DNA from 3 places in the Tepidiforma thermophila genome. Region 3 is predicted to be linked to each of the others. Evidence: riboswitches for the same ligand, from Rfam matches in the RefSeq annotation. Region 3 holds a riboswitch; each other region holds the start of a gene.
The links. Region 3 has a riboswitch for cyclic di-AMP ahead of A9A59_RS06910 (glycosyltransferase family 2 protein). Riboswitches for the same ligand answer to the same signal wherever they lie in the genome.
Positions count from the first base shown of each region.

Region 1: it holds a riboswitch for cyclic di-AMP, as region 3 does, so the genes downstream of both, A9A59_RS04150 (hypothetical protein) here and A9A59_RS06910 (glycosyltransferase family 2 protein) in region 3, are expected to answer to the same signal.
Region 2: it holds a riboswitch for cyclic di-AMP, as region 3 does, so the genes downstream of both, A9A59_RS02895 (MFS transporter) here and A9A59_RS06910 (glycosyltransferase family 2 protein) in region 3, are expected to answer to the same signal.

Region 1 is NZ_PDJQ01000001.1:870,399-880,010, reverse strand. It holds gene glnA (type I glutamate--ammonia ligase) at 1-680, opposite strand, end outside; gene A9A59_RS04175 (M16 family metallopeptidase) at 948-2,204, shown strand; gene A9A59_RS04170 (hypothetical protein) at 2,251-2,724, shown strand; gene A9A59_RS04165 (DUF2269 family protein) at 2,733-3,200, opposite strand; gene A9A59_RS04160 (cytidylate kinase-like family protein) at 3,285-3,935, opposite strand; gene A9A59_RS04155 (hypothetical protein) at 3,954-4,490, opposite strand; gene A9A59_RS04150 (hypothetical protein) at 4,487-4,969, opposite strand; cyclic di-AMP (ydaO/yuaA leader) riboswitch at 5,037-5,172, opposite strand; gene A9A59_RS04145 (NYN domain-containing protein) at 5,343-6,593, shown strand; gene A9A59_RS04140 (CTP synthase) at 6,604-8,229, opposite strand; gene A9A59_RS04135 (SufE family protein) at 8,303-8,764, opposite strand; gene A9A59_RS04130 (sulfurtransferase) at 8,844-9,612, opposite strand, start outside.
Region 2 is NZ_PDJQ01000001.1:605,875-615,486, forward strand. It holds gene A9A59_RS02875 (hypothetical protein) at 1-147, opposite strand, end outside; gene A9A59_RS02880 (tetratricopeptide repeat protein) at 204-1,535, opposite strand; gene A9A59_RS02885 (exonuclease/endonuclease/phosphatase family protein) at 1,594-2,619, opposite strand; gene ileS (isoleucine--tRNA ligase) at 3,035-6,280, shown strand; cyclic di-AMP (ydaO/yuaA leader) riboswitch at 6,365-6,499, shown strand; gene A9A59_RS02895 (MFS transporter) at 6,579-7,907, shown strand; gene A9A59_RS02900 (alpha/beta fold hydrolase) at 7,912-8,742, opposite strand; gene A9A59_RS02905 (acetate--CoA ligase family protein) at 8,843-9,612, shown strand, end outside.
Region 3 is NZ_PDJQ01000001.1:1,421,437-1,431,048, reverse strand. It holds gene A9A59_RS06915 (enoyl-CoA hydratase/isomerase family protein) at 1-696, opposite strand, end outside; gene A9A59_RS06910 (glycosyltransferase family 2 protein) at 770-2,539, opposite strand; cyclic di-AMP (ydaO/yuaA leader) riboswitch at 2,535-2,689, opposite strand; gene A9A59_RS06905 (alpha/beta hydrolase family protein) at 2,770-3,489, shown strand; gene A9A59_RS06900 (thiamine pyrophosphate-binding protein) at 3,559-5,205, shown strand; gene A9A59_RS06895 (enoyl-CoA hydratase/isomerase family protein) at 5,238-6,026, shown strand; gene A9A59_RS06890 (CBS domain-containing protein) at 6,042-6,482, opposite strand; gene A9A59_RS06885 (pyridoxamine 5'-phosphate oxidase family protein) at 6,523-7,023, opposite strand; tRNA gene A9A59_RS06880 (tRNA-Gly) at 7,075-7,148, shown strand; gene A9A59_RS06875 (GGDEF domain-containing protein) at 7,217-8,035, opposite strand; gene gltA (NADPH-dependent glutamate synthase) at 8,129-9,577, opposite strand.

The DNA.
Region 1 (9,612 bases), 550 kb from region 3:
CCGGCGGTGGCGACTTCGTGGTGGTGAAGTTCGACCTGGATGCCGCACTCCTCCATGACCTCGACCATCTCGTTGCGGATGTCGGTGAGGGTGTCGTGCGGGGCGACGGGGAAGTAGCCGCCTTTGACGCGTGGGCGGTAGCCCTGGTTGAGGTCGCCGCGGAGGGTCGCTTCGGCGTTGCTGTTCCAGATGCCTTCGTCGGAGTCGACGATGTAGGAGGCGGCGTGCATCTGGTTGGCGAAGCGGACCTCATCAAAGATGAAGAACTCGAGTTCGGGGCCGATGTAGACGGTATCGCCGACACCGGTTTCGCGGAGGTACTGCTCAGCCTTCTGGGCGATGTGGCGGGCATCGCGGGTGTAGGGCTGCCGGGTGACGGGGTCTTCGACGTTGGCGATGACGGAGAGGGTGGGGACTTCGATGAAGGGGTCGATGAATGCAGTGTCCGGGTCGGGGATGAGGAGCATGTCGGACTCCTCGATCTTCTGGAAGCCGCGGATGGAGGAGCCGTCGAAGCCGTAGCCGGTGCGCCAGGGGGAGCGGTTGTAGTCGGTCCAGTCGTTCAGTTCGCGGATGGGGCGGGTGATGTGCTGCCACTGGCCGAACAGGTCGACGAATTTGACGTCGACGAAGCGGACGCCGTTCTGTTCGCAGTAGGCTTTGATTTCTTCGGGGGTCATCGCACTCCTCGGGGTGATGGTCGGCGGGTCTTCCGATTGTCGCCCGGGCGCCGGCTACGGCCACGCGCAGCGAGGGGCTGCGATATGAAGCTTCTGTTTCGGCGCCGGGGCGAAAGCCGGGAGGCCCTGCGTGTCGGTTGCAGGGTAGGGAGCCGGGGTTTCGTGCGAATTGCACCGGTGTTACGAACAGGTTTCGCGGGCGGTTCGCGGGAAGCGGGCGCGGCGCGTAGGATCGGGGCTGGTGCCCGGGCGGGCACGGGAGTGTCGATGCATCAGCGAACGGTTCTCGAAAACGGCCTGCGCGTGGTGACGGCCGAGCTGCCGCACACGCGCTCGGCGACGGTAAGCGTCTATGTCGGAGCGGGCAGCCGGTATGAGCGTGACGAGGAGGCGGGGCTTTCGCACTTCCTTGAGCACATGCTCTTCAAGGGGGCATCGCGGCGGCCGACGGCGCGGGAGATTTCGGAAGCGATCGAGTCGGTCGGCGGGGTGCACAATGCGGCGACGGACCGGGAGGCGACGCTGTACTACGCGAAGGTGCCGCACACGGCTGCGCTGACGGTGGTCGACATCCTCGCGGACATGGTGACGGAGCCGGTGATGGACCCGGCCGAGCTGGAGAAAGAGCGGGCGGTGATCCTGGAGGAGCTGGCAGGGGTGGAGGACAGCCCGGCGGAGCTGAGCGCGATCCTGGTGGATGAGACGCTCTGGCCGGGGCAGCCGCTGGGGCGGGAGATCGGCGGGACGCCGGAGAGCGTGAAGGCGCTGCCGCTGGAGGCGGTGGTGCGGTACTTCCGGAGGCAGTACGTGCCGGGGAACATGGTGCTCGCGGTGGCGGGGAATGTGCGCCATGCGGAGGTGGTGGCGGCAGCAGAGCAGTGGCTCGGGGCCCTTGCGCCGGCCGAGCCGGGGCCGTGGTACCCGGTGGTGCCGCGCAACGGGGCGCCGCGGGTGCGGGTGCGGGAGAAGGCGACGGAGCAGGCGCACCTCTGCTTCGCGTTCCCGAGCGTGCCCCTCGACAGCGACCGGCGGTTTGCGGTGAGTTTGCTGAACATGCTCCTCGGCGAGGGGATGTCGAGCCGGCTGTTCCTTGAGCTGCGGGAGGAGCGGGCGCTCGTGTACGACATCCACAGCTACACGAGCGAGTTCCGGGATGCGGGTTCGCTGACGATTTACGCGGGGTGCGACCCGGAGAACGCGCGGGTGACGGCGGAGGCGACGATTGAGGAGACGGTGAAGCTGCTTAAGGGCGTGCCGCCGGCCGAGCTGCAGAAGGCGAAAGAGATGGCGAAGGGGCGGATCCAGCTGCGGATGGAGGACACCCGCTCGGTGGCGGGGTGGCTGGGGTCGCAGGAGCTGCTGCGGGGGAAGGTGCTGACGGTGGACGAGGTGGTGGCGCGGTTCGATGCTGTGACGCTGGACGAGCTGCTGGACGTTGGGCGGGAGGTGCTGGACCCGGGGAAGGCGGTGCTGGCCGCGGTCGGGCCGATCGACGAGGGGACGTTCGCGGGGATCCTGTCCTGAGGCGGGCCGGTTCGACAGGCGGGCTGGCCAGGGGCAGAATCGCGGTATGCGCCAGGCGTACTTCGGGCGGCCGCAGGCGGGTTTTACGCCGGGCGGCGCACACGTGGCGGTGTACCTTGTGCCGGTGTTTGAGGGCCGGCTGACGGTCTTCGAGGTGACGGCCCCGGGTGTGCGTGGGCGATGGCTGCCGTGGACGGTGATGGAGTACGGGGCGAACCCGTACGAGACGGCGGCAGCGCTGGCCGATGACTGGTGCGACGGGGCGATTTCAGCGCTCGAAGTTGCCGATGTGCTGAGCTTCCCCTTCGATGCCGACGGCTGGGAGCTGGCGCTGGTGTACCGGGCGGAGCTGACAGGGCTTCCGCCGGGCGATGCGCACCGCAGGCCGGTGCTGTTTGCACCGGGCGAGGCGGACGCGATCGGGCCGTTCGACCCGGTAGACCTGCTGCGGTGGGTGGAGCGGAGCCCGGCATGCGACCCGGGGTCGGCGAGGCCGGGCAGCGAGCCGCTGGTGTTCTGACCGGGGCGCTAGAACGGTTTGAAGACGGCGAGCCAGGCGAGGAGCGGGACGCTCAGGACGAGGATGGTGCCGAAGACGATGGGGACGCGGTCTTCGAGGACCTGGCGGAGTTCTTCGGTCTCTTCGCCTTTTTTCTGGGCGACCAGGGCGGCGAGCCTGGCCCTCCGGAGCCCGAAGCCGAGCAGGGGCAGGCAGACGAAGTAGAAGAAGATGTAGAGCAGGGTGAGGATGCCGAGCCAGGCGTCTTTGATGAAGTTGTACTCAGCGGCGACGGCCCAGAAGAAGCCGGTGATGCCGCTGGCCATGGCGCCGGGCAGGAGGACCCGGGTTTCGTTGTTGGCGGCTTCGATGAGGAGGGTGGCGCGGGTGCGGAGCTCTTTGGTTGCCCAGGCGCGGAGGATGAGAGGGTAGGTGGCGCCCAGGCCGGCGCCGAGCCAGATAAGGGAGAGGACATGGACGATGCGCCACCAGTCCAAGGGGGCCTCCGGAACAGCAGCTGGGGTGCGAAGCGGTGTGCTTCGCACCCCAGACTAGGCACAGCCAGTGACTGGGTCGAGCGTTCAGGCGGGGACCGGGTTCCGCAGCTCCACGGCGGAGAGGATGACGCGGGCGGCGGCTTCCGGCGCGAGCCGGTCGGTGGAGACGGTGAGGTCGTAGCTGGCGGGGTCGAGCCATTCGGCCCCGAAGTATTCACGGAAGTAGGCGACGCGCTCGCGGTCGGTGCGCTGGACAAGGGCGCGGGCGGCGGTTTCGTCGAGCCGCGCCTGCGCCATGAGGCGGCGGACGCGCGCGGCTTCGCTGCCGGTGATGAAGACGCGGAGGACGTCGGGCCGGGCCCTGAGCATGAACTGGGCACCGTGGCCGAGGAAGACGACGCGGCCGTGATTCGCGAAGTCTTCGACGACGTCCTGGATGAGCTGGCGATAGTCGGCGGAGGTGAGGATGGGGGTGGCGTCGATGTTGAGCGGCTCGCCCCACTGCAGCGAGGCCGCGGAAGGGGTGCGGGCGAGCGCTTCGATGATGCGTGCGAAGAAGGATGGACGGCGCTCGGCCTCGGCGATGGTCTCGGGGGAGACGCCGGCTTCGAGCGCGGCTTCCTGGACGATGCGGTAGTCGAGGAGGCGGTAGCCGAGCCGCTCGGCGACGATGGCGGCGACCTCTTCGCCGCCGGTGCCGACCTGGCGGGCGATGGTGATGGCGGATATGGTCATCGGCCGGCTCCTTTCGGGTTAGTCGACGACGGTGAGTTCGGAGGGGCTGGTGGCGGCGATGGTGAGGATGCCGCCGATTTCTTCGATGGTGCCGCGGACGCAGATGTCGCGGTTGGCGAAGCCGAGGAGCGGATCGGCCGGGAAGTTCTGGCGGCTGCCGGATGGGACGATGACCTCGACGCGGAGGAGGGCATCGAAGGGGGCGCCAACGGCGAGGACGGCATCGCTGTTGCGGTCCATGACGCCGAAGACGCGGCCCTGGAGTTCGACCTGCTGGCCCCGGTTGAGGCGGGCCTGGAGGGGTGTGATGGGGTTGGTGCAGGTGAAAGTGGGCGTAAAGACGACCGGCGTCGGGGTGGCGGCCGGGGTGGTTGCCGCGGGTGTGGGCGACGCGCCCGGGGTTGCGGCGGTAGGCGAGGCAGCGGCCGGGGTCTCGGTGCTGCCGGGCGTGGGTGTCGGGTCATCGTTGTCATCGCCGCCGCAGGCTGCGAAGGCAAGGCTGGCGGCGAGGACGGCGGCGGCCCCGGCGGCGCGAGCGCCGCGGGGGATCCTCATGACGCCGCCTCGAGGGTGCGGCGCCCCGGGATGGCGACGGCCGGCGCGAGGGCCGGAGAGAGCCGGTGGACGGGCCAGAGGAGCGTTCCGTGGGTGAACTCGGCGGTGGAGGGATGGAACTCGACCGGGCCGGCGCTGCCGCAATCGACGGCGATTTCGCCGCTCAGCTCGCGAATGACGGCACGGAGCTCGTCGAAGCGGACGACGCGGAGGGAGACGGCCGGTGATTCGGGCGCCGTGTGGGCGAAGACGCCGGTCTGGGGGTGGGGCTGGACGTTGCCGTCTACGGGGAGATGGACCTCGCAGAGGAGGTCGGACCTGACGCGGATGAAGGGGAGGCCGACGATCCGCTCGCCGGAGACGAGCGCCCAGGAGCGGAGCCTGGTTGCGGCCTCGCGGATGCGGGCCAGGTTGAGCTCGGTTTCGCGGTAGACGGTCTTGCGGGGAAGGATGGTGGACGGGGAGATGGCGTACTGCACTGCGCGTACCTCCTGTGTGCTGGCGGCGGGCGGGAGGGCCCGCCTGGTTCCGGGTCGCAGAGGAGGCAGAGGCTCCTCCGAACGCCTACGGGGTTAGCTGACGGGTTCGGCGTCGGAAGTCGCCGTCCTTCGCTGTGGAAGGATGCACCCCAGGTGATGGGTCCCCCGTTCCCGGCGCGGCCGGGATTCGGCTCGTTCACACTACCACATTCGGAGCGGCCGTGCGCGTCGACACGGAAAAATGCGGGGGAATGCGGATGGGCGGCGGGGGAGCGGGTGGGGCCGGATGCGGGCTTGCGGTTGCGGCGGGGCCGGGGGCTGCCGGGAGGCACGGTGCACAGCGGGCGGCGGGAAGTTCGGCTACGATCGCGGCATGCGGGATGGCGGAAATGGGCCCGGGCACGATGACGTCGCGCTGCTCGTCGACTGGGAGAACCTGAAGTTCAGCCTGATGCAGCGGAACCGTCGTCCGAATGTGACGGCGCTGCGGGAGGCGGCGGAGCGGTTCGGGCGGGTGGCCTACGCGCGGGCGTACGCGGACTGGATGGACCCGGTCCAGGCGGGCGACCCGGCGTCGCTGTATACGGCGGGGCTGGAGCCGGTGTACGTGCTCACCCGGCGGTACACGACGGCGGAGGGCGAGGCGCGCATCCAGAACTCGGTCGATGTGAAGCTGGCGGTCGACTGCGTGGAGGCGAGCCACCTCTACCCGAACATCGGGACGTTTGTGATCGCCTCGGGCGACCACAGCTTCTTCCACGTCGTGATGCTGCTGCGGGCGCGGGGAAAGCGGGTGGTGGTGATCGGGGTGTCGTGGGCGACCTCGGCGCAGCTCGTGCAGCAGGCCGACGTGGTGCTGTACTACGACCTCGACGTGGAGCCGGAGGTCGACCGTGCTGCTGCAACGCCGGTGAGGGAGCCGGCGGCGGTGGAGAAGATCGAGCCGCGGCTGGCCGCGGCGGCGGCGCGGGCGCTGGAGCTGGCGCAGGCGAAGGGGCCGGTCTCGGCGGAGCCGCGGGAGGTCGCCGAGGTGCTGAAGCAGATCCTCGCGATTGTGGAGGACTTCCGGACGAACGGGCGCGACCTGCCGCTTTCGCTGGTGGGGCAGGAGCTGCAGAAGCGGATGCCGCAGGCGGACTTCCAGCGGCTGGCGCGCGGCCGGGCGGGCGACTTCGCGCGGGCGCTGCACGAGAGCGGGCTGCTGATGATGGTGAACGCGGACTTTACGGACTGGCTGTTCCTGCCGAATGAGCGGACGGAGGCGATCGAGCGGCCGCGGAACGTGGGGCAGGAGCTGGCGAAGTACGACTACGCCAAATTCAACTACAACGACCTGACCGAGGAGCAGCGGCGGGCGGTGATCGTGGCGATCCACGACGAGCGGAACAAGCCGGGGGTCGGGTGGCTGACGTTCAACCGGATCGTGGACACGCTGAAGCCGGTGGTGCGGCGCGAGGAGTCGGACGTGAAGAACCTCGTGAACAGCATGCTCTCGTGGGGTGTGCTGCGGGTCGGCGAGGAGCGGACGGGGCATTCGCCGGAGACGGGGCAGACGTACCAGTACAAGACGTTCGAGCTGGATTTGCAGAACCCGGACGTGCGCCGGGCGCTGCACCTGGAGTAGGCGCGGGCGCTCAGGCGGTGGCGGGGGCGGCGGCGCCGGCGGCCCGCCGGGCGAGGGCGGCGGCGATGAACTCGCGGAAGAGCGGATGGGGGCGGTTCGGCCGGCTCTGGAGTTCGGGGTGGAACTGGGTGCCGAGCATGAAGGGGTGGCCAGAGATTTCGGAGATTTCGACGAGCGAGCCATCGGGGGAGGTGCCGCTCACGCGGAGGCCTTCGGCTTCGAGGCGGGCGCGGTAGGCGTTGTTGAACTCCCACCGGTGGCGGTGGCGCTCGCGGACGAGGTCGGTGCCGTAGGCGCGGCGGGCGAGGCTGCCGGGAAGGAGGCGGCAGGGGTAGGCGCCGAGGCGCATGGTGCCGCCGAGGTTGACGACGGCGTGCTGCTCTTCGAGGAGGCTGATGACGGGGTGGGGTGTTTCGGGGTCGAACTCGGTGCTGTTGGCGCCGACGAGGCCGCAGGCGTGGCGGGCGAATTCGGTGACGAGGGCCTGCATGCCGAGGCAGAGGCCGAGGTAGGGCGTGCCGGTGGTGCGGGCGTATTCGGCGGCGCGGATTTTGCCTTCCCAGCCGCGTTCGCCGAAGCCGCCGGGGACGACGATGCCGTCGACGCCGGCGAGGAGGTCGGCCGGGTCGCGGGTTTCGAGGGCCTCGGCGGGAACCCAGCGGATGGCGACCTCGGCCTCGTGGGCGATGCCGGCGTGGACGAGGGCCTCTTTGACGGAGATGTAGGCATCGCGGAGTTCGACGTACTTGCCGACGACGGCGACTTCTGCGGCCCGGCGCGGGTGCTTGAGGCGGTAGACGAGGTCGCGCCATTCGGCGAGGTCGCGCTGGCCTTCGAGGCCGAGGCGGTCGAGGACGAAGTCGCCGAGGCCGCGTTCTTCGAGGGTGATGGGGACTTCGTAGATGGTGTCGGCCGTCTCCATGGGGATGACGGCGCGGGGCTCGACGTCGCAGAAAAGGGCGACCTTATCGGTGATGTCGCGGGGAACGGGGTGGTCGGCGCGGAGGACGATGGCGTCGGGCTGGATGCCCTTGGAGCGGAGTTCGCGGACGGAGTGCTGGGTGGGCTTGGTCTTCAGTTCACCGGTGGCGCCGACCCAGGGGAGGAAGCAGACGTGGACGCTGAGGGTGGCATCGCGGGGCTGTTCGTGACGGATCTGGCGGATGGCTTCGATGAAGGTTTCGCCTTCGATATCGCCGACGGTGCCGCCGACTTCGCAGATGAGGACGTCGCAGCCGGTCTGCTCGGCGACGCCATAGATGCGGGCTTTGATTTCGTTGGTGAGGTGGGGGACCTGCTGGATGGTGCCGCCGAGGTAGTCGCCGCGGCGTTCGCGTTCGAGGACGGCAAGGTAGACCTGGCCGGAGGTGACGGAGGAGGCGGCGGTGAGGTCCTGGTCGATGAAGCGTTCGTAGTGGCCGAGGTCGAGGTCGGTTTCGGCGCCGTCGACGGTGACGAACACCTCCCCGTGCTGGTAGGGGGACATGGTGCCGGGGTCGACGTTGAGGTAGGGGTCGAGCTTCTGGATGGAGACTTTGATGCCGCGGGATTTGAGGATTCGGCCGAGGCTGGCGGTGGTGATGCCTTTGCCGACTGAGCTGACGACGCCGCCGGTGACGAATATGTACTTCGGCATGGCCTCCTGCGTCCCGCGGTTTGTTCGATGCTACGGTGCGGGGTGGGCGCGGTCAACGAACATTTGTGTTACGTCACGCTGAGCCGGACTGTGCGGCGCGGGCGGCGAGGCGCTGGCGGGCGAAGGCGGTCACCATATCGGCGATGCCCATGAGGCCCATGCCTTTGCCCATGGAGACCTCTTTGCCGAAGACGGTGAAGACGCTGTCGCAGGGGACGGCGGCGACCTCTTCGAGCGGCTGCCCGGAGAGGGTCTCATCGAGGATGACGGCCCAGGCCTTGGCGGAGAGGCCCTGCGGGTTTTCGACGGCGAAGTGGAACTTCAGGGTGCCGTCGGGCAGGTCTTCGGCCCAGACGTAGGCATCGGATTCGCACTTCTGGACGTGGTGTTCTTCGGGGAAGGGGCGGGTTGCGATCCGCTCGGGAACCTCTTTGAAGCGGTCGGCGTACTCGATGAGCATCTCGATCCGCTCCTGGCGGTCGGCGAAGGCGAAGTCGTCGATGACCTGCTGGAAGGCTTTGGGGGGCTGGGCCATGGGGGTGCTCCGGGAGGGCGTGCGGCGGGCAGACGGGCCGCCCGCCGCACGGGTGCTTCACCAACCAGCGTAGCGGAGTTCAGCGCTCGATGGGGACGCCGACGGAGTTGCCCCACTCGGTCCAGGAGCCGTCGTAGTTGCGGACGTTGGGGTAGCCGAGGAGGTACTTGAGGACGAACCAGGTGTGGGAGCTGCGTTCGCCGATGCGGCAGTAGGCGATGACCTCGTCGTTGGGGGTGAGGCCGGCTTCCTGCTCGTAGATCGCCTTGAGCTCGGCGGCGGACTTGAAGGTGCCGTCTTCGGGGTTGGCTGCGCGGGCCCAGGGGACGTTCTTCGCCCCGGGGATGTGGCCGCCGCGGAGGACACCCTCCTGGGGGTATTCGGGCATGTGGGTGCGCTCGCCGGTGTACTCCTGGGGGCTGCGGACGTCGACGAGTTTGACGCCGGTGCCGAGCTTCTTGAGGACTTCGTCGCGGAAGATGCGGATTTTGGTGTCGTCGCGCTCGGGCGCGCGGTACTCGGTGGGCGGGTAGGTGGGGACGTCTTTCACGAGCGGCCGGCCTTCCTTCTCCCACTTCAGGCGGCCGCCGTCCATGACCCTTGCGTTGGTGTGGCCGAAGAGCTGGAAGACCCAGAAGGCGTAGCAGGCCCACCAGTTGTTCTTGTCGCCGTAGAAGACGACGGTGGTTTCGGGGGTGACGCCGATGCGGCTCATGAGCTTTTCGAAGCCGGCGCGGTCGAGGTAGTCGCGGCGGAGGGGGTCGTTGAGATCAGCGGCCCAGTCGACCTGGACGGCGCCGGGGATGTGGCCGGAGGGGTAGAGGAGGGGGTCTTCGTTCGATTCGATG
Region 2 (9,612 bases), 820 kb from region 3:
CGAGAAGGCGACGCCCATCCCCAGGCCCCAGAAGCGGCCCGTGAGCTCCCGCCAGTCGATCGGCGGGCGCTTCGGGCGGGTCGCCCGGTCGTGGATGTAGCTCGATTTCTGCGGTTCGTACGGTGCGGGAAGCGAAAAGTCGGCCATGCTGGCCCGATTGTGGCCGGAAGCGCGGGGTAGAGGCAACCGCCGGGGCCGCCGGCTCAGGCGGTCGCTGCCTCCCGCGCGGTGATGTGCTCCAGCCAGCGGCGGTCGCGGCCGTTCGGGCGCCGGTCGAGCCGCTCCTCGAGGATCGTCCGCGCCTGTTCGAGCCGGCCGGCCCGCGCGCACGCCTCGATGAGCGTCTCCTCGAAGACGTCGCGCTGGGCATGGCTGCCGCCGAGCCGGATGACCTCCGGCCGCGCCAGCTGGAAGAGGTTCGCCGCCCGGTCCCAGTCGCCATGGGCGAAGGCGAGGTACCCCTCGGCCAGCGTCACGAGCACCGGCCCGGCGTACACCTTCCCGCCGGCCACCCGGTCGCGCAGCTGGCCGACCAGCATCGTCAGGCGGTCGGTGTCGTTCACCGCGCACCAGGCAATGAGGCAATGGGCATCGGCCCAGGTAGTCCCGGGCCGCGGGAACCGGTCTGCGGCGTACGCGGCAACCTCGGCCCACGGGAGGTCGGCTGCCGGCCGCTCGGTGAGGGTGCAGCGCCAGAGGAGCGAGGCGGCATCGGCGATGGTGCCCAGCGGCGGTGAGGTGGCCACCGACGGCCGGATGACCCGGTCGTACAGCTCCATGACCCGCTCGAAGTTCCCGGCCGCCAGCTCGAAGAGGGCGAGGTGCCAGTGGTTGTGGACGTAGAGCTGGTGGGCCGGGTCGTAGCCGACGAGCCACTCCCGCAGGAAGGCCGCGCCGCCCTCGGCGTCGCCGGTCTCGTAGGCGATATGAGCGACGGTGTGGGAGGCGTGGCCGTTGCGCGGGTTCCCGGCGAGGGAACGCTCCACGGCCTGCTGCGCCTCGCGGTGGCGGAACAGCTCGTTGTAGGCAAAGGCGATCTGCGAAAGGAACCACCAGTCATCGCCGTAGGCCCCGGCGAGCGGTTCGAGCAGGGCGAGCTGCTCCTCGTTCCGCTCCAGCCGCCCGCTGAAGCCGATGAGCCCGTAGACGCCCGTGGCCTGCGAGAGCACGAAGGCATCGCGCGGGAACTCCGCCACGTGGGCCCGGACCTTCTCGAGCGCGCCGCGCGGGTCGCCCGCCACGGCGGTCGCGATGGCGTCCACGTGCTGGCGCTCCCGCCGGGTCGCCCCGCCGACCACCTGCAGGGCGCGGTCGGCGGCCTCGCGGGCTTCGGCCGGCCGTGCCCGGAACTGGAGCATCCGCGCCTCGGCGATGTGGGCGAGGGCGAAGCCCGGGTCCTCGAGCCGTGCCTCGCGGAAGCAGGCCTCGGCCTCGGCTTCGGCGGCGAGCGCGTGGTCGAGCCCGCGGCAGTACGCCTCGGCGGCTCGCGGCGAGGTGGTGGAAAGTTCGAGCCCGTAGCGGTCGGTAAAGGCCATGCGCGTCCCCCCGGCAGCGTGGGGGCATTCTAGGGCAGCCGGCGCGCGTCCGCGCGGGCTACTGGCCGCTCCGCTTCGGCACGGGGAAAAGCGCCCAGACCCCGTTGTGGTCGCTCGCATAGAGCGGGCGGCCGTCCGGCAGCCGGCCCGGCTTCGTCGCAAACGCGGCCGCCACCGAGGCCCGCCACCCTGCCGAGAGGATGAACGACGTCCGTACCGTCGGCTCCGGCTGCTCGCCGATGACGCCCGGGCGGCAGCAGGTCGGCGGGTCGATGCCGGCCAGCGGGTCCTCGAAACCGAGGCCAATCAGCGCCTCGTAGGCGGGCGAGCCCGGCGGATCGGAAAGGTCGGCGAGGATGATCGCCGGCCCGCCGGTCCGCTGCTTCCGCACGAACTCGGCGAACGATTCCGCCTGCTGGCCGCGCAGCCGTTCGCCTCCGCCGGTGAGGTGGGTGATGAAGACGTCGACGGTGCCCAGCGCCGGCGGCCCCTTGATGCGGACGTGGAGCGCGGCCCGCCCTTCGGTCTCGCTCGTGCGCGGGTTCAGCCATGCCGGCGTCGCGCCCAGCACCACCCACCGGTCGCTGCGGACGAGCACCAGCTCGCCCTCCTCGAAGCCGATCTGCCTTGCGAGCTCCCGGTTTTGCTGCTCGGTGCGGCCAGCGAACCACGGGTTCGCCTGCACGAAGAGCGGCTCCATCTTCAGCTCGGCGGCGAGTTTCGCCACTGCCGAGCCGTGCTTCGCCGTCCACGTGGCCTCGCTGAAGCCGACGAGGTCGGGCCGGTAGCTCCGCAGCTCGTCGATGACGAGCTGGAGCCGCTGCTCGAAGGTGTCGCCGGCGATGGGGTCATTCGCGTCGGTCTGGATCGGGCTCATCAGGTTGATGAAGGCGACCCGGAACTCCGTCGGCTCCGGCGTCGGCTCGGGCGTCGGCACGGGCCGCGTCGGTGTCGGCTCCGGCGTCTCGACCGGGCGCGCGTAGCTGTCGGAGGGAGTGTTCCCCGAGCAGGCGGCGCCGAACCCCGCGAACGCCGCCGCAGCGAGGAAGCCGGCAAGCAGCCGCCGCCGGGTCAGCATTGACATTCCCCCTCGGGCGCTGCTGTAGTGGAGCCCATCGGCGATGACGGAGACGAGTAGCGCCGCATCGGCCGTCCAGCGAGCCCCGGCGGGTGGAAGGGGGCACGGCACGGCAGCGCGAACATCCCTCCCGAGCCCCCGGCCGAACGGCGCCCCGCGCGCCCAGTAGACCCGGGCGGAGGCCCACCGTTACCAGGGGCAGGGGCGTGCTGGCGCCCCATGAGTGCCCGCCGCACGGCGGGAACCAGGGTGGTACCGCGGGCGCGCGCGCTCGTCCCTGGAGCGGGGGCAGGCGCGCGTTGTCGTGTCCGGGCCTCCATGCGCGCATCCATCTCGCCGAAGGGTACGATACCGCCGCCCGCCGCGGCCTTCTCATTCGCACCCTGTGGCGTCAACGCTGCGTCCTGCACCGGAGGCCACCGTGTTCCGTCCTGTCGACCCAAAGGTCAGTTTCCCCGAGCTCGAAGCGCGCATCCTCCAGTTCTGGAAGGAGCACCGCATCTTCGAAAAGAGCATCGAGCAGCGCCCGGAAGACCGCCTCTTCGTCTTTTACGAAGGCCCGCCCACGGCCAACGCCCGCCCCGGCATCCACCACGTCCTCTCCCGCGTCTTCAAAGACCTCATCCCGCGCTACAAGACGATGCGCGGCTACCGCGTCCCCCGCAAAGGCGGCTGGGATACCCACGGCCTTCCCGTCGAACTCGAAATCGAAAAGGAGCTCGGCCTCAAATCCAAGCCCGAGATCGAGGAGTACGGCATCGCCGCCTTCAACGAGAAGTGCAAGGAGTCCGTCTCCCGCTACGTCGAAGAGTGGACCCGCCTGAGCGAGCGGATCGCCTTCTGGGCCGATTACGACAACCCCTACGTCACCTACGACAATGGCTACATCGAAACCTGCTGGTGGATCTTCAAGCAGCTCTGGGATGCCGGCTTCGTCTACCAGGACTACCGCTCCACGCCCCACTGCCCCCGCTGCGGTACCAGCCTCAGCGACCACGAAGTCGCCCTCGGCTACCAGGACGACGTGCCCGACCCCTCCGTCTTCGTGAAGTTCCGCATCCCCGGCGATGCCCTCGCCGCCGCAGGCTTCCGCACCGACAGGCCGCTCGCCCTCGTGGCGTGGACCACCACCCCGTGGACGCTCCCCGGCAACGTCGCCCTCGCCGTCAAGAGCGATGCCTCCTACGGCGTCTACGACCTCGGCGACGAGGCCGTGGTGCTCGCTGAAGCCCTCGCCCCGCGCGTGCTCGGCGAGGGCGCGCAGCCGGCCGCTTCGCTCCGCGGCGAGCAGCTCGTCGGCATCGCCTATGAACCGCTCTACCGGCCCGAGCTGCTCGGCCACCCGGTCCGCCGTTTCGGCGACGACGGCCGCCTCCGCCCGCTCGCGCCCGGCGAATCGACCGATGGCCTCCGCCGGGTCATCGCGGCCGACTACGTCTCGCTCGAAGACGGCTCGGGCATCGTCCACATCGCCCCGGCCTTCGGCGGCGAGGACTTCGAAGAGGGCAAGCACTACCGCCTCCTCTTCGCCCAGCCGATCGACCTCCGCGGCATCATGGCCGAGGGCCTGCCCGGCGCCGGCAAATTCGCCAAGCAGGCCGACCGCGACATCGAGCGCGACCTCGAGGAGCGCGGCCTGCTCCTCAAGAAGGGCACCATCCGCCACACCTACCCCTTCTGCTGGCGCTGCGGCACCCCGCTCCTCTACTACGCCAAGCCGAGCTGGTACCTCCGCACCACGGCCCTCCGCGAGCAGCTCCTCGCCGGCAACGAACGGATCAACTGGTACCCCGAGCACATCAAGCACGGCCGTTTCGGCAACTGGCTCGCGAACAACATCGACTGGGCCGTCAGCCGGGAGCGGTACTGGGGCACGCCCCTCCCCTTCTGGCGGTGCGATGCCTGCGGCGAGACGGCCTGCATCGGTTCCCGCGCCGAGCTTATCGAACGGGCCGAAGACCCGGAGGCCGCCCGTGCCCTCGACGACTTCCACCGCCCCTTCGTCGATGCCATCACCATCCGCTGCGCGGCCTGCGGCGGCACCGCCCGGCGCGTCCCCGAGGTGGCCGACGCGTGGTTCGATAGCGGCGCCATGCCCTACGCCCAGTGGCACTTCCCCTTCGAGCACGAGACGGAGTTCCAGCGCCACTTCCCGGCCGACTTCATCTGCGAGGCGATCGACCAGACCCGCGGCTGGTTCTACACCCTCCACGCCGAGGCCACGCTCCTCCACGCCGCCGGCGCCATCCCCGACGGCATCGCCTACCGCAACGTCATCTGCCTCGGCCACATCAACGACGAAAAGGGCAACAAGATGTCGAAGAGCCGGGGCAACACGGTCGACCCGTGGACCGTCATCGACCGCCACGGCGCCGATGCCACCCGCTGGTACATGTACGCCGCCAGCCCCGCCGGCTCGCCCCGCCGCTTCAGCGCCGGCCTCGTCGAAGAGGGGCTCCGCCGCTTCCTCCTCACCCTCTGGAACACCTACAGCTTCTTCGTCAGCTACGCCAGCATCGACGGCTTCCGCCCCTCCGGCCGCTGGGAGCCGGCCGCCGAAATCGACCGCTGGCTCCTGAGCGAGCTGAACGCCCTCATTGTCAAAGTCACCGATGAGCTGGAGGCGTACGACCCGACCGACGCCGCCCGCGCCATCGAAGCATTCGTCGACGACCTGTCGAACTGGTACGTCCGCCGCTCCCGCCGCCGCTTCTGGCGCGGCGCTACCGAGGGCGACGCCGACAAGCAGAGCGCCTACGAAACGCTCTACGCAGCCCTCACCACCCTCGCGAAGCTGCTGGCGCCGTTCACGCCGTTCGTCGCCGAGGAGCTCTGGCAGAACCTCGTCCGCACCGTCGACCCCGCCGCGCCCGAGAGCGTCCACCTCGCGGCGTGGCCCGAGCCGGACCCGGCGCGCATCGACGCCCGCCTCAACGCCGAGACACAGCTCATCAAGCGGCTCTGCTCCCTCGGGCGCGCGGCCCGCGCGAAGGTCCAGATCAAGGTGCGCCAGCCGGTCGCCGAGGTGCTCGTCAGGCTTCGCGACCCCGCCGAAGCCGCGGTCGTCGAGCGCAACCGGCACCTTGTGCTCGAAGAGCTGAACGCGAAGGCGCTCCGCATCGTCGAGGACGAGACCGCCGTCGTCGCCTACGACGTCAAGCCGAACCTCCCGGTCCTCGGGCCGAAGCACGGGCAGGCGGTCGGCGCCATCCGGCAGGGGCTGGCGGCGATGGACCCCGCCGAGGTCGCCGCCGCCGTCCGCCGCGGGCGCACCGTCACCGTCGCCGGCATCGAGCTGGAGCCCGGCGACATCCTCCTCCAGGCGCAGGACCGCGAGGGGTACGCCGCCGCACAGGAGGCCGGCTACACCGTGGCCGTCACGACGGCCATCACGCCCGAGCTTGCCGATGAGGGGCTCGCCCGCGAAATCGTCCGCCGGCTGCAGGACCTCCGCCGCGAGGCCGGCTTCGAGCTCGCCGACCGGATCATCGCCTGGGTTGCCGGCGACGCCGATGTCGCCCGCGTGCTGGAGCGCCACGGCGCCTACATCCGCGGCGAGACGCTCGCGCTCGAACTTCGCAGCGAGGAGCCGCCCGCCGATGCGGCCCGCGCCGAGGAGGACCTGGAGGGGACGCCCGTCGTCTTCGGGGTGCGCCGGGCGCGCTGAGCGGCTGTCTCCGCGGCACCGGCCGGGGACTGGTCGTTCGCCGTTCGTGAACCGTGTGCAAACCGGCCGATCACGGGCGGCGTATACTGTGCGAAGCCGAATCTCCGCCCACGCGGAGAGCGGGGGACCCAACGCACGGGGTGAATCGCGCGCAGGCGCGTAGGCAACTCCCAATGCCGAACCCGTCAGCTAACCTCGCAGGCTCTTGGGAGAGACGCGGAACCGGCACCTCCCGTCTCTCGAGGCCACCGGCCGCACCGCACCCGGCGCGGCCACCGGACTGTCACGGGGGAACGGGATGGATTCCCGCGAGCCGTCATCGCTTCGCTTCGAACGCGCCCTGAGCTACGCCGCGCGGTTCACCGCGCAAACGTCCCAGAACATCTGGCTGGCCGCGCTCTTCCTCGTCGCCGGCACCGGAGCGAAGCCTGCGCTCGACCTCTCGAGCCTCTTCATCGCCATGCTCCTGCCCTCCATCCTGCTCGGCCTGCCGGGCGGGTCGATTGCCGACCGGCTCGGCCCGGGCAGGGGCTACGCCTTCGGGGCGCTCCTGCGCTTCCTGCCGGTGGCCGCCGGCACCTGGCTCCTCGATGGCGGCACCAGCGCCTGGGTGCTCGCCTTCCTCTACTCCACCGGCTCCCAGGTCTTCACCCCGGCCGAGCTCGCCCTCGTCCGGCCGCTCCAGGCGAGCCATGTCGGCCGCGTCCACTCCTGGCTGGCGGCGCTCCAGTACGCCGGCCAGGCCGCGGGGATGCTCGTGCTCGCGCCCGCGCTCTACTTCCTCGGCGGTCCCACGGCGATGGTGATCGGCGCTGCGGTCGGCATGTCCCTCCTCTTCGCACTGACCGTGGTGCTGGCCGTGCGGGTTGCACCGCTGGCCCGGGCGTTCGCTGCCGGCAGCGCCCGGGCCGCCCTCAGCTTCCGCGAGACGATCGCCTTCTTCGGCCGCGAATCGCTCGCCCGCTACGCCCTCGTCGCCCTTGGGCTGAAGATGGTGGTCTCGAAAGGGATCGTCGTCGCCCTCCCCTTCTACCTCGAGCGCGACCTCGGCCTCGGCTGGGAGGCGATGGCGTACCTCTTCGCGCCCGGGGTCCTCGGCGTGCTGGCCGGGCTCTGGTGGTGCAGCCGCGAGCTGACCCTTGCCCGCGCCCACGAGGTGCTCAGGCTCGGGCTCCTCGGCCTGCTGGTTGCGCTGGCGGCGCTCACCGCCCTCGATTACGGCATCACCGCGGTCGCCCAGTACAGCCACATCCCGCCGGTGGCCCGCCTCGAAGCCTCGATGAACACCACCTTCGCGGTCGCCATCCCCGTCGCCTTCCTGCTTGGGGTCTCCCTTTCCGGGCTCCTCATCGCCGGGCGCGTCGCGCTCACCGAGACGGCCCCGGCCGGCCAGCACGGCCGCGTCTTCGCCGTCCAGCTCACCCTCACCGAGACGGCGATCTCCCTGCCGCTGCTCGCCCTCGGCGTGGGCACCACCTACGCCGGCGCCCGCGTCACCCTCGCGGCCATGGCGCTGCTCGTCGGCGGCTTCCTCCTCCTCGCCGAGCTCGACCGGGCGCGGTTCCTCCGCAGGGTCGGGCAGCCGGCCGACCTCCTGCCCCGCCCCGCAGCCTCGCCCGGGGCCTGACGGCTCAGCCGAGCAGGAACGGCCGCACCGCCTCGAGGAACCCCTGCGGCCGCTCGAGCGGGATCGAATGCCCCGCCCCCGGCACCTCCACCAGCCGGCAGTCCGGGATCGTCGCCGCCATCCGGGCCGCAACCTCCGGCGCGAGCACGTCGCTCCGCTCGCCGCGGACGAGCAGCGTCGGCGCAGCAATCTTCGCGAGCTCCCGCCACGAAGCCTCCGGGTCCGGCCGGCTGATCGGCCGCGTCCCATCGCGGAAGGCGCGGTCGTACCGGAACGTCCAGGTCCCGTCCTCCAGGAGGAGGAGGTTGTTCAGCGTGCGGCGGCGCGCCTCGGCGGGGTCGGCGTTCGGGTTCGCCCGGAGCGCCCGTTCGACCGCCTCCTCCGGCGAGGCGAAGATGTCCGGCGCACGCACGCCCGACTGGATGCGCGCGGCCCCGGCTGCGTGGACCTCGGGGCCGATATCGACGATGACCAGCCGCTCGACCGCCCCGGGGTAGCGGGCCGCAAAGAGGTAGGCGTTGCGGCCGCCCATCGAGAGGCCGAGCAGCGCGAACCGCTCCAGCCGCAGCGCCTGCGCGAAGGCGCGCAGGTCCTCGACCATGGCATCGGCCGTGTAGTCGTCGGCCCAGGCGCTTTCCCCGTGGCCGCGCTGGTCGAGCGCGTAGAGGTGGAACTGCGGCTGCATTGCCGCCGCAAAGGTGTCCCACGAGCGGGCGTGCCCGGTGAACCCGTGCAGCAGCACGAGCGGGGGCCGCCCGGGGTTCGGCCATTCCCGGTAGTGGAAGCGGAGGCCGCGCAGCAGCGCGTACTGGTCGAGCGGGGGCGGAAGCGTCACAGGTGGTCCTCCGTCGGGCGCAGCGTCGGTGTGCCGCGGATGCTACGCTGCCCGCCCGCGTCCGCAACCCCGCAAGCCGCCCCTCCCGTACAATCCGGGCGTGACCCGGTTCCCTTCGACGCCCGACCTCGACCTCCTCTTCCGTCCCCGCTCCGTTGCTGTCGCCGGCGCCTCCACCAACGTCGACAGCCCAGGCCACGACTACCTCGAAGCGATCAAACGGCAGGGGTTCAGCGGCCCCATCTACCCCATCAACCCGAAGGCCGACACGGTCGCCGGCCTCCGCGCCTACCCCTCCCTGCGCGAGGTGCCCGGCCAGGTCGACCTCGTCATCTCCTGCGTGCCGGCCCCCGCCGTCCCGGAGCTGGTCGAACACTGCGGCGAAAAAGGCGTCCGCTTCCTCCACCTCTTCACCGGCCGGTTCAGCGAAACCGGCGACGCCGAGGCCGCCCGCCTCGAACAGGCGATCGCCCGCCGCGCGGCCGAGCTCGGAGTGCGCATCCTCGGCCCGAACGGCATGGGCCTCTACCACCCGGCCGGCGGCCTCTCCTTCCGGCCCGACTTGCCGACCGACCGGGGCGGCGTCGCCTTCCTCAGCCAGTCCGGCAACAACGCCGTCGAGGTCATCACCCGCGGCAACGCCCGCGGCCTCGCCTTCGGCAAGGTCGTCAACTACGGCAACGGGCTCGATATCACGCCGGGCGAACTCCTCCGCTACCTTGCCGACGACCCTGAGACGACGGTCATCGGCGGCTACGTCGAAGGCGTGCCTGACGGCCGCGGCTTCTACGAAGGACTGCGCGCTGCCGCCGCCCGCAAGCCGGTCATCATCCACAAGGCCGGGCGCACCCGCGCCGGCGCCCGCTCCGC
Region 3 (9,612 bases):
GCTGTCGGCCAGGTGGTCCATGGGGTCACGGGTGAGGGACTGGTAGAGGAGCCGCTTCGTCTCTGCGATGGCGAGCGGCGAACCACGGGAGACCTCGTGGGCGAAGGCGAGCGTCCGCTCCATCAGCTCGGCGTCGGGCACGACCTCATGAACGTAGCCGATGTCGAGGGCGCGGGTCGCGGAGATGATTTCCCCGGAATAAAGCAGGTAGGCGGCGTTTTGCAGGCCGACGATGCGGGAGAGGAGCCAGGTGCCTGCGGCGGTATCCGGAATGAGGCCGCGGTGAACGAAGACCCAGCCGAAGCGGGCGGATTCGGCGGCGATGCGGAAATCGCACTGCGACGTGAACTCGACGCCGACGCCGATGGCGACGCCGTTGACGGCGGCAATGGTGGGCTTGGGGATTGAGGCGAAGGTCCAGGGGGCGGGACGGTTTTCGCTGTAGGCGCGGCCATAGGTTTCGGCGCGGCCGGCGGTGGGCGGCTGGCCGGAGAGCTGCTGGAGGTCGGTGCCTGCGCTGAAGGCGCGGCCGGTGCCGGTGAGGATGAGGGCGCGGACGCGATCGTCGGAGCCGGCCTGGCGGACAGCGTCTTCGATGGCCCCGAGCATTTCGTAGGTGATGGCGTTCATCTTTTCGGGGCGGTTGAGGCGCAGGACGGCGGTGGAGCCTTCGAGGGTGTATTCGACGTCGGGCACGGGCAGGGGCCTCCGCGGATTGCTGCGGATGGCACGATACGGGATTTGCCGGGGCTTCGCGACGTCCGGTCGGCTACTTGCCGCCGGCGACAACGACGGCTTCGCCGGGCTCCGGTTCGGGGACCACCGCCGTGCGGACGGGCAGGCCACGGCTGCCTTTTTCGGCGACGCGGTAGACGAGGCCCCTGCCGGAAGCGAGCTTCCACTGGGCGTGGAGGGCCGGCAGGCTTGCGAAGAAGAAGGTGATGACGGCCATGAGCGGCCACATCAGGAGCCCGGTGAGGTAGACCCAGCGGGACACATAGGCCGGGCGCGGGCCGCGAGTCCGCAGCTCGAAGACGATCATGACCAGGAGCGGGAAGAGGCAGAGGCCGACGAGGATGCCCGGGAGGTTGAGCCACATGGTCGGCTCGAAGATGCCTTCGGGGCCGATGCGGAACCAGCGGGACGGTTCGAGGAGGTGCTCCGGGTGCCAGCCGGTGCCCGGGACCGGGTACCGGTGGACCCACCAGCCCGGGAGGGGGGCATCGAATTGAGCTGCGAAGCGGGACGGCAGGAAGATGCCGAGAGTGACGATGTACCACTGGGCAGCCCAGAGGACGTGGACTTTCGTGACGGCCCCGGCGAGGACAAGGCGGCGGCGCCAGGAGAGCGGGGACCGCGGGTGCATGGCGGCGCGCCAGGCGTAGGGAATGTCGCTGGCGCCCCAGGCGTGGCGGACCGACTGGGCGTAATGGGCTTTCAGCGTCTTCCAGTAGCCATCGGCGAGGACGCAGTCGTTGCCGAGCGGGAGGAAGAGCGGCTCGACGTTGACGTCATCGCCCAGCGTGTAGGCGCACTTGAGGTAGAGGTGCCAGTCCTCGGGGATGACCTCTTCGTCCCAGTAGTCGACTTCGTGGAGCATCTGCCAGGAGAGGGAGTAGCAGCTGGTCGGGAAGCGGACGCTGCCGGGGATGAGAAGGTTGGAGGTGCGGTTGATGCCGGAGAGGCCATCGGGAATGCGGAGGGGGGCGGGGATTTCCCAGATGTTGTTCGAGTTGAAGATGGTGGGCTGCCAGAAGGTGCGGTAGGGCTTCTTCGCTGCCAGGAAAAGGTAGTTGAGGGCGGCGAAGTGGGAGGGATGGAAGACGGCGTCGGCGTCGCAGCTGGTGACAGTGTAGCGGCGGATGTCGTCGCCGCCGTTTTCGATGAGGCGGATGTGGGCTTCGCGGGCGGCCCAGGCTTCGTTGGAGCCCTTGCCAGGCGTTTCGCCGGGGAGGCCGGCCGGGTGGAAGGTGGCGAAGATGTCGGCAAAGACGCCGGGGTAGCGGGCGATAAGCCGAGCGGCCTTTTCGCGGGCGCCGGGTTCGCGGTCCTCCATGGCGAGGACGACGACCAGCTGGCTGGCGACCGACTGGGCGGCGAGGGAATCGATGGTCCGGGCGAGTCCCTCTTCGGACTCTTTGTAGTTGGGGATGATGACGAGGTGGCGGGGCCAGGTCCAGCGGTTGGGGAGGCCCGAGCGGGCGATGTGGGCGGCGTATTTGGCGCGCCAGTCGGTCGCTTTCCAGTGCTTGATGCGGCGGAGGCCGATGGCGCAGGCGATGGCGACGGAGTAGCTGCGGAACAGCCAGTAGACGAAGAAGGCGACGCTCAGGACGGCGAAGAGGAGGGGCGCCTTGAAGGGCCCCCAGAAGATGAAGCTGATGAGGAGGAGGGAGAGGGCGAGGGGGATGGCGTTGCCGAGGCGCTCCCAGAGCGGGGAGCTGGCGTAGACGGAAAGGACCGGCTTTTCGCCGCGAGATTGCGCCGGAACGGCGGAAACGGAAGGCCTGGAGACCATATGCGGGGTGGCCTCGAACAAGGTCTTCCTACGCCGCCGAGGTTAGCTGCCGGGCTGCGGCCGGAGATAGCCGCTCCGCCGTCGCCGGGTTGTGGTGCCGGCCGGGCGGATTCGCCCCGAGAACTGGTTCCCCCGTTCTGCCCGGAGGGGCAGACTAGGCGCTGCGGGCGACGAGCCCGCTTCAGGCATCGTTCGCCCGGTACGCGTAAGCGTCAAGACCCCCGGGCGGCAGCAGATGGACGGAGGAGAGCATGGCAAACGAGCTGCAGGTTCGCGAATCGCTCATCGGCGACATCCGGGAAGTCAATTTCTGGTTCAGGTGCGGGGAGGAGCTGGTGCCGGGGGTGGCCTACCTCCCGGCGGGCACGGAGGAGCTGATGCCGATGGTGCAGATTCAGCACCCGGGAATGGGGAGCAAAGAGGATTACTGGGTGAGCGAAATCGGGATGCGGTGGGCGAAGCGCGGGTGGGTGTGCGTGGGACTGGATGCTCCGCTCCACGGCGAGCGGCAGACGCACGACCCGATGGCGCTCTTCCGCCAGCCGGAGCGGTATGAGGCGTTTCGTGCGCAATTTGCTGCGGAAGTTGGGCGGATGCTCGAGCTGCTGCCGGGCGTGCTGCCGATTGATACGGGGCGGCTGGGATATGTGGGCTACTCGCTGGGGAGCATGATCGGGATTGCGGCCGTGGCGCGGAGCGGTCGCTTTCGGGCGGCTGCGTTCTGCCTGGTGGGCGAGGGCGGGCTCGCGGGGAGTGCGGCCGGGCCGGATTCCGACGTGGCGCGGCTCGGGGGCGTCGCGGTGCGAGTCATTGGGAAGACCGCCGACGAGCTGATTCCGCGGGAGCGGACCGAGGCGCTCTATGCGGCGCTGCCGGGGGAGAAGGACCTGCAGTGGCTCCCCGGCGGGCACTTCGAGATTGGGCCCGACGTGGTGCGGCTTGCGGAAGAGTGGATGGTTGCGAAGCTGTGAGCGGCGGCAGCGGCCTGCGGTGCCGATGCGTATACTCGCGAGCACTGCATACCGGCACTGGAGTTCGCCATGGGGAACATGATCGATGGGGGCGAGATTATCGCCCGGATGATCAAGCAGGAGGGCGTGAGCCACATCTTCACGCTCTCCGGGGGGCACGTCCAGAACATCTACGAGGGCTGCCTGAACAACGACATCGGCATCATCGATACGCGGCATGAGCAGTCGGCCGGGCATGCGGCGGACGGCTATTCGCGGATCACGTTCAAGCCGGGCGTCGCGGTGGTGACGGCCGGGCCTGGTGTCACTGACGTTGTGACAGCAGTAGCGAACGCCTACCAGGCGTCGAGCCCGATGGTGGTGATCGGCGGGCGGTCGCCGCTTCGGCAATACGACATGGGTTCGCTGCAGGACATTGAGCTGCTCGATGTGATGAAGCCGATCACGAAGTGGGCGCAGACGGTCTACGAGACGCGGCGGCTCCCGTACTACATGGCGATGGCGTTCCGTGAGGCGATGACGGGCAGGTACGGGCCGACGTTCCTGCAGGTGCCTTCGGACGTGCTGTTCGGGCGGGTGGATGAAGATTCGCTGGAGTGGCCGCGGAACTACCGGGTGACCGGCGAGATCATGGGCGACCCGGAGCTCATCAAGCAGGCGGCGCAGCTGATCCGGGAGGCGGAGAAGCCGATGGTCATGGCCGGCTCAGGGGTGTTCTGGCACCGGGCGCACCGTGAGCTGGCGGAGTTCGCGCGGGCCGCGGATGTGCCGGTCTACACGAACGCGATGGGGCGCGGCACGCTGCGGCAGGACAACCCGAACTTCTTTTCGCTGTCGCGCAAGCCGGCCTTCGCACAGGCGGACGTCATCGTCATCCTCGGGACGCCGATCGACTTCCGGCTGAAGTACGGGCGGCCGCCGGCGTGGAACCCTGCGGCAAAGGTCATCCAGATTGACATCGATCCGCGGGATATCGGGCGGAACCGGGACTTCACGATCGGTATCGAAGCGAACATCCGGCAGGCGCTCCTCCAGCTTACGTCGGAAATTGGGAAGGCGGAGCACAAGGAGTGGATGACGTACCTGCGGGGGCTCGAGAACCAGGCCGATGAGCAGCGGTCGTACTTCATGAACTCCGATGCGGTGCCGATTCACCCGCTCCGGCTGTGCAAGGAGATTGCGGAGTTCGTGGATGACGACACGATCGTGGTAGGGGACGGGGGCGACATTGTGGCGCTTGCGGCGAGCGTGCTGCCGATCAACAACCCGGGGCAGTGGATGGACCCGGGCCCGTTCGGAACGCTCGGGGTCGGGACCGGGTTCTGCATGGCGGCGGCAGTTGCGGCGCCGGAGAAGAAGGTGCTGATGGTGAACGGCGACGGCACCTTTGGGCTGAACGGGTTCGATTTCGACACGTTTGTGCGGTTTAAGATGCCGATCGTTTCGGTGGTTGGGAACGACCGGTGCTGGCACCAGATTTATGTCGGGCAGAAGGCGCAGTACGGGGAGGGCCGCACCCCGGCGACAGTACTGGGGGACAATGCGCGCTACGACAAGGTGGTGGAGGGCCTCGGCGGCCACGGGGAGTTCGTGGAACACCCGGAGCAGATCAAGGCCGCGATCGAGCGGGCATTCGCCAGCGGGAAGCCGGCGTGCGTGAACGTGATCATGGACCCGGAGCCCGCGGGGGTGAAGGGCGGATACGAGTTCAAGTAAGCCTGCCGGGCACCGGCAGGGAGGTGGGCAGTATGGACCACATCGTGGTGGAACGGGACGGGCGGGTCGCGGTGGTGACGCTGAACCGGCCGGAGGTGATGAACGCGCTCAACCGGCAGATGTATGCCGAGCTGGAGCAGACGTTCCGAGAGCTGCACCGCGACCCGGACGCCTGGTGCATCGTGCTGACGGGCGCAGGGCGGGCGTTCTGCTCGGGCGACGATGTGAAGCAGATCATGCTGGGCGAGCAGCGCGAGGAGACGGTGACCCGGTTGCGCGAAGTGAAGCCCCGCCCGACGCCGGCGGCCGCGGCCATCCTCGAGTGCGACAAGCCGGTAATTGCGGCCGTGAACGGCCCGGCGGTCGGCTGGGGGATGGACCTGGCGCTGTTCGCGGATATCCGGATTGCGTCGGAGCAGGCGAAGTTCGGGGAGCTGTTCATCAAGCGGGGCCTCGTGGCCGACCTCGGCGGGCTGTGGCGGTTGCCGCAGCTTGTCGGGCCCTCGAAGGCGGCGGAGCTGCTGTTTACCGGGGACGTAATCAGCGCGCAGGAGGCGCTGGCGATCGGGCTGGTGTCGCGGGTGGTTCCCCACGAGGAGCTCCTGCCGGCGGCAATGGGCCTGGCGAGGAGAATTGCGGCGAACCCGCCGATCGCGATGCGCTACATGAAGGAAGGGCTGCGGCGCTCGCGCCACGCCACGATGGATGAGATGGGCGAGTTCATCGGGAACGCGCTCGCCTACCTCTTCACCACGGAGGACCACCGGGAGGGCGCCCTGAGCTTTGTCGAACGGCGGGAGCCCGTCTTCAAGGGGCGGTGACCGGGGGCCGGCCGATCAGCTGAGACGGCCGGTGATGTAGTCGGTCATCGCCCGGATGTGGTCTTCCTGGTGGATGGTGACCCAGCGGAGGAGGTCGCCGATGGAGATCATGCCGACGAGGCGGCCATCTTCGATGACGGGCAGGTGGCGGAACCGGCGGCCCGTCATGAGCTGCATGGCCTCCTCCACGTGCCACTCAGGGGAGATGGTTACGGGGTCGCGGGTCATGACCTCGGCGACGCGGGTGAGGGCAGGGTCGCGGCCGGCGTCGACGACCCTGCGGAGGACGTCGCGTTCGGTGAAGATGCCGACGGGCCGTTCGCCTTCGACAACGAGGAGGGCGCCGATGCCCTTTTCGTTCATCTGGCGGACGGCCTCGGCGACGGTGGCGGACCGTTCGACGGTGTAGACGTGGCGGCCCTTCTCGGCGAGGACACTGCTGACGAAGCCGTACATTGGGACCTCCTTGCCGGATGATTCCCAGTATACGGGCCTGTCAAGCGCCGGTTTCGCGGCTGCGGCGGAGGTTGGGCAGTTTGAAGTTGTCCCAGGTGACCACGCGCTCGGGGGTGACGACGACCCAGCGCCAGTTGCGGCCGCGGGCGGTGGCGTCGTTCCGGCGGGGCTCGGCGGGTTCGCCGTGGCCGCCGGCGTACTTTTTGCCCATTTGCCAGCGGACCTCTTCAAGGTGGGGGTCGGCGGCCTCTGCGGCGGCGTCTTCGAGGACGCGGCCCGTGCCCTGGAACATGGCGCCCTGGAGTTCGGGGAACCGCTCGTTGCGGTCGACGAGGACGGTGCAGGTGGGGTTGCGGCGGAGGTTTTCGACCTTCTGGCCGCGGCAGTAGGTGTAGATTTTGCCGCCGGCCCAGCCGAACCAGAGCGGGGTGAGGTTGATGCGGGTGCCCGGGCCGATGGTGGCGATGCGCATGTTCCAGGTGGTGAGCATGAGCTCGTCGAGCTCTTCGGGGGTGAGTGCGAGTTCCTTCGGGATGGGCATGGAGGGGCCTCGTCTGGAGTGGTGCGAGGTGCTATCCTACAGGCGAAGCGGGCGGGTGTGGTTCAATGGCAGAACGCGACCTTCCCAAGGTTGAGACGCGGGTTCGATTCCCGCCATCCGCTCCAGAACGGTGAACGACGGCGCCCCGCGGGAGTCCCGGCGGGGCGTTTTTCGTCAGGGTACGAAGGGTCGGTCAGGCGACGGCGGAGCGGGAGTTCTCAGCGGGAGCGGGGTGCTGTGGTCGGGCGCGCACGGCGACGGCGAGGCTGGCGCCGGGCTCGTGGTTGCGCGCCGCGACGAGGTCGCGCTGGGCACGGCGGAGGAAGTCGCGGACTTCGAGCTCGCCTTCGTAGCCGGTGAGCGAGACGACGGGCGTCAGCCGGGTGGCGTGGTCGTTGGGGATGCAGGCGGCGAGGGCCGGGAGGAGCGCATCGGCCTTCATGGCGGTCGTGGCGATGCGGTCGTCGGCGATGATAGCGGCGAAGATCGGGCCCTGGAGGTGGGCGACGAAGTCGCCTTCGCCGACGGCGTGGCGGAGCGCCCGGGCGACAGCGGGCAGGAACCGCTCTTCGGGGTTTTTCAGGGTTTCGAAGCCGGTGATATCGGTGAGGGCGAGGGAGAAGCCGCGGCCGTTGCGGACGGAGCGCATCATCTGGCGGCGGAGTTCGAAGACGAAGTGGCGGCTGTTGGGCAGGCCGGTGACCTCGTCTTCGTAGATGCGGCCGCGGAGGCGGTCGATTGCGCGGTGGAAGCGGCGCCCCTGTTCGGATTCTTCGTACCAGAACTGGAGGTGGACGACGATGAAGAGGAGGGTGGTGAAGCCGAGCACGAACCAGTTCGTGCCGCCGCCGCGGGCGATGACGGTTTGTGCCTGGACGCAGAAGACGAGGAGCCAGACTGCGAACGTGGCGGGGCGGAGCAGCCGGACGGCGAGGGGGGTTTCGACGGAGCCGAGGGCGGACTGCTCGGCTGGCGGCAGGAGGAAGGCGTTGAGGACGGGCGGTTTATTCATGGGCGGCCCCGTTGGGTCTCATTGAGAGAGATCGAACGGGGCGCCAATCCCAAACAGGGAGCGTTTGTAAACGGTGTGTAATTCGTGGAGGGGCTAGCGGCGGGGGGCCGGGAGGGTCATCAGGTATTCGTGGATGGCTTCGGCGGCACGGCGCCCGTCGGCGAGTGCGGTGACGACGAGGTCAGCGCCGTTGACGTTGTCGCCGCCGGCGAAGACGCCGGGCCGGGTGGTGCGGCCTTTCTCGTCGACCTGGATAAGGGCCTTTCGGTCGGTCCGGATGCCGGAGGTGGTCTGCGGGACGACGGGGTCGGCACCGTAGCCGATGGCGATGACGACGGCGTCGGCGGGGATGACGAATTCGCTGCCGGGGACAGGGATGGGCCGGCGGCGGCCGGTCTCGTCCGGTTCGCCGAGCTGCATGCGCTGGCATTCCACGGCGCGGACACGGCCGTGTTCATCGCCGAGGATGCGGGTAGGCAGGGTGAGCATTTCGAAGCGGACGCCTTCTTCGCGGGCGTTCTTGCGCTCCTCCTCGCGGCCGAGCATTTCGGCTTCGGTGCGGCGGTAGACGCAGGTGACGTTCTGGGCGCCGAGGCGGACGGCGGTGCGGACGCAGTCCATGGAGGTATCGCCGCCGCCGATGACGACGACGTCATTTAGCTTCGGCAGGGGGGTGCGGAGGCGCTCGGGGAGCATTTCGGGGGCGAGGTTGCCGCGGACGAGGAACTCGGTTGCGGAGTAGACGCCCTCGAGGTCTTCGCCTTCGATGCCCATTTCGTTGCCGACGCCGGCGCCGGTGCCGATGAAGACGGCGTGGAAGCCCTGCTGGAAGAGTTCGTCGATGGTGATATCGCGGCCGACGTAGGTGTTGCAGATGAACCGGACGCCCATGGCTTCGAGGTGGGCGATGTACTCGTCGACGATGTTCTTGCGCATTTTGAAGTTGGGGATGCCGTAGACGAGGACGCCGCCGGGCTCGGGCCAGTATTCGTAGACAGTGACGCTGTGGCCTTTATCGGCGAGCTGCTCGGCGACGGCGAGGCCGGCGGGGCCGGAGCCGATGACGGCGACCTTGAAGCCGGTGGGCTCGGGCATGTAGCGGGGCATGGGGTAACCGCCGAGCTGCTGGCGCTGGTAGTCGGTGCAGAAGGCTTCGAGTTTGCCGATGGTGACCGGCGGCTCCTGGCGGCCATCGGGCCGGATGGCGAAGCCGACGACGCAGGCGCCCTCGCAGAGCTTTTCCTGCGGGCAGAGGCGCCCGCACATCTCGGGGAGGTTGGAGGTTTCGCGGAATTTATCGGCAGCGCCGAGGATGTCGCCGGCTTCGATGAGGGCGAGGGCGCCGGGGATGTCGTTGTGGACCGGGCAGGCTTCCTGGCAGGGCGCGGAGGGGCACTGGATGCAGCGCGAGGCCTCGATGCGTGCGGCGTTCAGGTCGAACCCGAGGTAGGTTTCCTCGAAGTTGCGCTTGCGTTCTTCGGGGTCCTGCTTCGGAACGGGCTGAACGCTGATGGCGAGGCGGCGGGCGACGTCGTTGGCCATGCTTCTCCGGTGCCGGGATTGCGGCGTTACTCCAG